DNA from 3 places in the Streptomyces sp. NPDC051576 genome. Region 1 is predicted to be linked to each of the others. Evidence: predicted binding sites of a transcription regulator. Region 1 holds the regulator's gene; each other region holds the start of a gene.

Region 1 (2,265 bases):
CCCTCCGCGACGCTCGACCCCGCGTCGATCATGAGCGCCGAGCCGCCTCCGACGACCAGCCCCACCGTGCAGTCCCAGCCAGGCAGCCGGCACCGCCCCACCCCGGCGGCCAGCCGCTCCCACCCCAGCTCTTCCCAAGTCACCGTCATACGGCGACGCTAACGGTGACGGCACCCACGGCGTGACATCGCAGGACCGGCCTTGCCCGGGGTGTACCTCACGGCCGTACACTGGGCCGGGGAACGCTGGCACTCGCGCGCACAGAGTGCCAGGAAAAGGGCAGACCGACGGTACCGGCGACCAGAACTGGAGGTGTGCGCGATGCTCAGCGAACGCAGGCTTCAGGTGCTGCGCGCCATCGTCCAGGACTATGTCGGCACCGAGGAACCGGTCGGCTCCAAGGCGCTCACCGAGCGGCACAGCCTCGGCGTCTCCCCGGCGACCGTGCGCAACGACATGGCGGCCCTGGAGGACGAGGGGTACATCGCCCAGCCGCACACCAGCGCCGGGCGGATCCCGACGGACAAGGGCTACCGGCTCTTCGTCGACAAGCTCGCCGGCGTCAAGCCGATGACCGGCCCCGAGCGCAAGGCGATCCAGAACTTCCTGGACGGCGCCGTCGACCTCGACGACGTCGTGGGCCGTACGGTCCGGCTGCTCGCGCAGCTCACCCGGCAGGTCGCCGTCGTGCAGTACCCCTCGCTGACCCGCTCGACCGTGCGGCACGTGGAGCTGCTGGCGCTGGCGCCCGCGCGCGTGATGCTCGTGCTGATCACGGACACCGGGCGGGTCGAGCAGCGCATGGTGGACTGCCCGGCGCCGTTCGGGGAGGCCTCGCTCGCGGATCTACGCGCGCGGCTCAACAGCCGGATCGCCGGCCGCCGCTTCGCGGACGTGCCGCAGCTGGTGCAGGACCTGCCGGAGGCCTTCGAGGCCGAGGACCGCGGCACGGTCGCGACGGTGCTCTCCACCCTCCTGGAGACCCTCGTCGAGGAGACCGAGGAGCGGCTGATGATCGGCGGCACCGCCAATCTCACCCGCTTCGGACATGACTTTCCCCTCACCATCCGCCCCATCCTGGAAGCCCTGGAGGAGCAGGTCGTCCTCCTCAAGTTGCTTGGTGAGGCGGGGGATTCGGGCATGACCGTACGGATCGGTCACGAGAACGCCTACGAGGGACTCAACTCCACTTCGGTGGTGTCGGTCGGCTACGGTTCGGGCGGCGAGGCAGTCGCCAAGCTCGGCGTGGTCGGACCGACCCGCATGGATTACCCGGGAACGATGGGAGCGGTACGCGCAGTGGCACGGTACGTCGGACAGATCCTGGCGGAGTCCTAAGTGGCCACGGACTACTACGCCGTTCTCGGCGTGCGTCGCGACGCGTCGCAGGATGAGATCAAGAAGGCCTTCCGCCGGCTCGCGCGCGAGCTGCACCCGGACGTCAATCCGGATCCGAAGACTCAGGAGCGGTTCAAGGAGATCAACGCCGCCTACGAGGTGCTCTCGGACCCGCAGAAGAAGCAGGTCTACGACCTCGGCGGCGACCCCCTCTCGCAGGCGGGCGGCGCGGGCGCGGGCTTCGGCGCGGGCGGCTTCGGGAACTTCTCGGACATCATGGACGCGTTCTTCGGTACGGCCTCGCAGCGCGGACCGCGCTCGCGGACCCGCCGGGGCCAGGACGCCATGATCCGGCTTGAGATCGAGCTGGACGAGGCGGCCTTCGGCACCACGAAGGACATCCAGGTCGACACCGCCGTCGTCTGCAACACCTGCAACGGCGAGGGCGCGGCCCCCGGCACCTCCGCGCAGACCTGTGACATGTGCCGCGGCCGCGGTGAGGTCTCGCAGGTGACCCGGTCCTTCCTGGGCCAGGTCATGACCTCCCGCCCCTGCCCCCAGTGCCAGGGCTTCGGCACCGTCGTCCCGACCCCGTGCCCGGAGTGCGCCGGTGACGGCCGCGTCCGCTCGCGGCGCACGCTCACCGTCAAGATCCCGGCGGGCGTGGACAACGGCACACGGATCCAGCTCGCGGGCGAGGGCGAGGTCGGCCCCGGCGGCGGCCCCGCCGGTGACCTGTACGTCGAGATCCACGAGCTGCCGCACGCGATGTTCCAGCGCCGCGGCGACGACCTGCACTGCACGGTCACCCTCCCGATGACGGCGGCGTCCCTCGGCACCAAGGTGCCGCTGGAGACGCTGGACGGCATGGAGGAGGTCGACATCCGGCCGGGCACCCAGTCCGGCCAGTCGATCCCGCTGCACACC
Region 2 (2,265 bases), on a different contig from region 1:
GGTGGCCGCGCCCGCCTTGATGACGGCGACGCCGCCGGCGAGCTTGGCGAGGCGCTCCTGGAGCTTCTCGCGGTCGTAGTCCGAGTCGCTGTTCTCGATCTCGGCGCGGATCTGGTTGACCCGGCCGGCGACCTGGTCGGCGGAGCCGGCGCCGTCGACGATCGTGGTCTCGTCCTTGGTGATGACGACCTTGCGGGCGCGGCCGAGGAGATCCACGGTCGCGTTCTCCAGCTTGAGGCCGACCTCCTCGGAGATGACCTCGCCGCCCGTGAGGATGGCGATGTCGCCGAGCATGGCCTTGCGACGGTCACCGAAGCCCGGAGCCTTGACGGCGACGGACTTGAAGGTGCCGCGGATCTTGTTGACGACCAGCGTGGACAGGGCCTCGCCCTCGACGTCCTCGGCGATGATCAGCAGCGGCTTGCCCGACTGCATGACCTTCTCCAGGAGCGGGAGCAGGTCCTTGACGTTGGCGATCTTCGAGTTGGCGATCAGGATGTACGGGTCGTCGAGCGACGCCTCCATACGCTCCATGTCGGTGGCGAAGTACGCCGAGATGTAGCCCTTGTCGAAGCGCATGCCCTCGGTGAGCTCCAGCTCAAGACCGAAGGTCTGCGACTCCTCGACGGTGATGACGCCTTCCTTGCCGACCTTGTCCATCGCCTCGGCGATGAGCTCGCCGATCTGGGTGTCGGCGGCGGAGATGGAGGCCGTGGAAGCGATCTGCTCCTTGGTCTCCACGTCCTTGGCCTGCTCAAGGAGGGCACCGGAGACGGCCTCGACGGCCTTCTCGATACCGCGCTTGAGGGCCATCGGGTTGGCGCCCGCGGCTACGTTGCGGAGGCCTTCCTTGACGAGGGCCTGGGCGAGGACGGTCGCGGTGGTCGTACCGTCACCGGCGACGTCGTCCGTCTTCTTGGCGACTTCCTTGACCAGCTCGGCGCCGATCTTCTCGTACGGGTCCTCGAGCTCGATCTCCTTGGCGATGGAAACACCATCGTTGGTGATCGTGGGGGCGCCCCACTTCTTCTCGAGGACGACGTTGCGGCCCTTGGGGCCAAGGGTGACCTTGACGGCGTCGGCGAGCTGGTTCATCCCGCGCTCGAGACCGCGCCGTGCCTCCTCGTCGAACGCGATGATCTTGGCCATGTGAAGTGGTCCTCCCGGACTGGGGTGGATTGCTCCGGACCGCGCTGGCGCCCGCGACGGACGGCCTGCCTGCCCCGTGGTTCCTTGCACCACCTGGCCTGCGGGCCTCACCCACCCGGTCCTTCGTTATCACTCTCACCTTCAGAGTGCTAACGCCAATGATTAGCACTCGGCATGGTCGAGTGCAAGCGGCTCCCAGCTACTGACCCCCTCGTACCGGCTCCTCGTACCGGCTCTCCGACATGCCGAAGGGCCCGTACCCCAGGGGGTGACCCCAGAGGTACGAGCCCTTCGGTGGGAACGAAGAACGTCGCTGCTGTTCGTCGGCGCGTGCTTCAGCCGACCGCGAGCTTGACCATGTCAGCCTGCGGCCCCTTCTGACCCTGCGAGATCTCGAAATCGACCCGCTGACCCTCTTCCAGGGTGCGGTAGCCGTCCATCTGAATCGCGCTGTAGTGGACGAAAACATCCGCACCACCGTCGACCGCGATGAAGCCGTACCCCTTCTCCGCGTTGAACCATTTGACGGTGCCCTGAGCCATGCCTAACTCCCCTATTACTGGCCCTTGCACGGACCCGCACTTCGCGGATCCGGGTCAGACCTCACCCCCCACAGGATTGGGGGCGTGCGCCGGAACGCGTCGACCGCGGCCGAATGTATCCGTCCAACTGCCGTCTGCAACAGGTCAATCCGACGAGAATTCCGGGCAGGACCGGTCGGGAATTTACGGAGAATTCGTCCGACTTCAGGGCAAGTCGGGCCCCATAAAGAGAACATAAGGTGCAAAAGACCTGCACACTTTGGCTACTTCTCGTCGCATGCGAAGCCGGTACTCATATGCGTCCGGCATGCGGAGTGGAGCGCGTTCCCCAACTGTACCGTGCTCAATCATAGAGAATTGCCCCCTCCGCTTCTCTCACGGAGGGGGCAATTCAATGAACTCTTGGTAACCGCGGTTACCCAGGGTAATGATCAGCCTCCGGCGACCGCCGGAATGATCGAGACGCCGGCCCCGTCCGGAGTGGCCGTCTCCAGCCCCTGCTCGAACCGCACGTCGTCGTCGTTCACGTACACGTTGACGAACCGCCGCAGCTTGCCCTGGTCGTCCAGGACGC
Region 3 (2,265 bases), on a different contig from region 1:
GCCTTGACGGCGGCGTCGATGCCCTTCTTCAGGGCGGCCGGGGAGGCACCCGCGGCGACGTTGCGCAGGCCCTCGCGCACGAGCGCCTGGGCGAGCACGGTGGCGGTGGTGGTGCCGTCACCCGCGATGTCGTTGGTCTTGGTCGCCACCTCCTTCACGAGCTGCGCGCCGAGGTTCTCGTACGGGTCCTCGACCTCGACCTCGCGGGCGATGGTGACACCGTCGTTGGTGATGGTGGGGGCGCCGAACTTCTTGTCGATGACGACGTTGCGGCCCTTGGGGCCGATCGTCACCTTCACCGTGTCGGCAAGCTTGTTGACGCCGCGCTCGAGGGCGCGACGGGCGTCCTCGTCGAACTTCAGGATCTTCGCCATGGGAGCGGTTCAGCCCTCTCGGAAAACGTGGGTGAAACGAACTACGCCCCCGACGCCCGGCTTCATAAGGTCGCGGGGGCCAGGGGCGCAGCTCACATACTGAATGTGCGTGAAGTGAATTACTTCTCGATGATCGCGAGCACGTCGCGGGCCGAGAGGACGAGGTACTCCTCGCCGCTGTACTTCACTTCGGTGCCGCCGTACTTGCTGTACAGCACGATGTCGCCGGTCTTCACGTCGAGCGGAAGACGCTCGCCGTTCTCGAAGCGGCCCGGGCCCACGGCCAGGACGACGCCCTCCTGGGGCTTCTCCTTGGCCGTGTCCGGGATGACCAGGCCAGAGGCCGTGGTCTGCTCGGCGTCGAGCGGCTGGACCACAATGCGGTCCTCAAGCGGCTTGATGGCAACCTTGGAGCTGGTGGTCGTCACGATCCGACCTCCCCCTTCGGAGATCTCACGGGGTTAACTGTCTGAGGTGGCGACCAGGTGGATCCGTCGTCGCGGGTGCCGGACCTGCCCGTCGCTATTGGCACTCTCCAGGGGGGAGTGCCAGACCTGAGACTATGACTGCGATTAGCACTCGGTCAAGCGGAGTGCCAATGCCTGCGGCGCTTGGGCGGGATTTTTGACACCGTTCGCTGCAGTGGCCGTCCCTGGGGGCTGCGCCCCCGGACCCCCGCATCGGCCTTCGGCCTCGTCCTCAAGCGCCGGACGGGCTGAAGTTGCTGGAGTCAGAGGTAGTCCTCCAGGTTGCCCACCGTCAGGCCCTGTCCCTGGATCGTTCGCAGTAGGCGTGCCGTAGTGACGGCCCGGTCCACCTGGACGATGTCTCCGGGGGTGAGGTGATGGTCGCCCCGGGTGTAGGTCAGGGTTCCGGTCGTGGTGGAGGCCCTCCATAGGACCAGGGCGGAGACACCGCAGTCGGCCGCGGCACGGCGGGTCGTCAGGTCGTAGGCGGCGGGCCGGAGGAGGCGGGCCCGGGTGGCGCAGATTCGGGTCCGCTGGGCGGTGTACGGGCGGCCGGTCAGGGTCGGGCGGGTGCGGAACACCGTGACGGGAAGCCGTAGTTCGCGGATCAGGTCGGCGAGGTTCGGGTCGTGGTCGTCGTCGTGGGTCAGGAAGACGACCTTGTCGTGGGTGCGGACGTGGTCCACGACGGGCGGGAGGCCCGGGCCCGCCGAGCGGGCGGCGGGCCGGGAGGCCGGCTTCGGGGCGGGGGCGAGCGGGGCGGTCAAACCCCAGTGGCGGTACGGCTGTTCGTGGGTCGGGCCGTGCTGGTGTACGCGTTGGGCCGCCTTCTTGCCCAGCCGTTCGATGGGGTCGACGGACTGGGCGCAGCCGGTGAGGAGGGTGGCCGCCAACGCGACGGCCACCGGCGCCCGCAGCCTCACAGGTAGTCCTCCAGGCGGGCCACCGCGTACCCCTCGGCCGTGACCTTGCCCAGGAAGCGGCGCATGTCGTCGACCATCGTGCCCTTCCAGTCCTCGCGGCCCCGGAAGTGGGTCAGGACGATGTCGCCGGGGTGCAGCTCCCGGTCGTCCTCGCGGTACTCCCAGTGGTCGACGTAGACCTCCTCGTCCCAGATCGGGGCGTACTTGATGCCGCAGGACTTGGCGGCGACGAGGGTGTCGTGGTTGTAGTTCCCGTACGGCGGCCGGAAGACCGTCGGGGCCTTGCCGAACTGCTTCTTCATGATGTCCTGCATGCCGCAGATCTCGCGCTTCTGCTCGGCGTAGGACAGGCCCGGCAGGTAGGGGTGCGTGAGGGTGTGGTTGTTGATCGTGTGCCCCTGGGCCTGCATCTTCCTGAAGTAGCCGTAGTCGTCCTTGACCAGGTAGTTGCTGAGGAAGGCCGTGTACGGGATCTTCAGGTCGCTCATCATCCGCAGGAAC

What was found. Region 1 encodes HrcA, which represses chaperone genes, less so after heat shock. Its sites were predicted from a motif close to TTNGCACTCNGNNNNNCNGAGTGCNAA; they were not measured.
Region 2: a site for HrcA is predicted at 1,312-1,338, ahead of groL (chaperonin GroEL). Genes of this name have one in related genera too.
Region 3: a site for HrcA is predicted at 947-973, ahead of groES (co-chaperone GroES). Genes of this name have one in related genera too.

The regions. Positions count from the first base shown of each region.
Region 1 is NZ_JBFAZO010000006.1:30,633-32,897, forward strand. It holds gene AB0M63_RS20805 (MBL fold metallo-hydrolase) at 1-149, opposite strand, end outside; gene hrcA (heat-inducible transcriptional repressor HrcA) at 322-1,338, shown strand; gene dnaJ (molecular chaperone DnaJ) at 1,339-2,265, shown strand, end outside.
Region 2 is NZ_JBFAZO010000004.1:530,307-532,571, forward strand. It holds gene groL (chaperonin GroEL) at 1-1,149, opposite strand, end outside; gene AB0M63_RS16110 (cold-shock protein) at 1,485-1,691, opposite strand; gene AB0M63_RS16115 (MoaD/ThiS family protein) at 2,123-2,265, opposite strand, start outside.
Region 3 is NZ_JBFAZO010000001.1:365,417-367,681, reverse strand. It holds gene groL (chaperonin GroEL) at 1-374, opposite strand, end outside; gene groES (co-chaperone GroES) at 494-802, opposite strand; gene AB0M63_RS01855 (hypothetical protein) at 1,105-1,764, opposite strand; gene AB0M63_RS01850 (polysaccharide deacetylase family protein) at 1,761-2,265, opposite strand, start outside.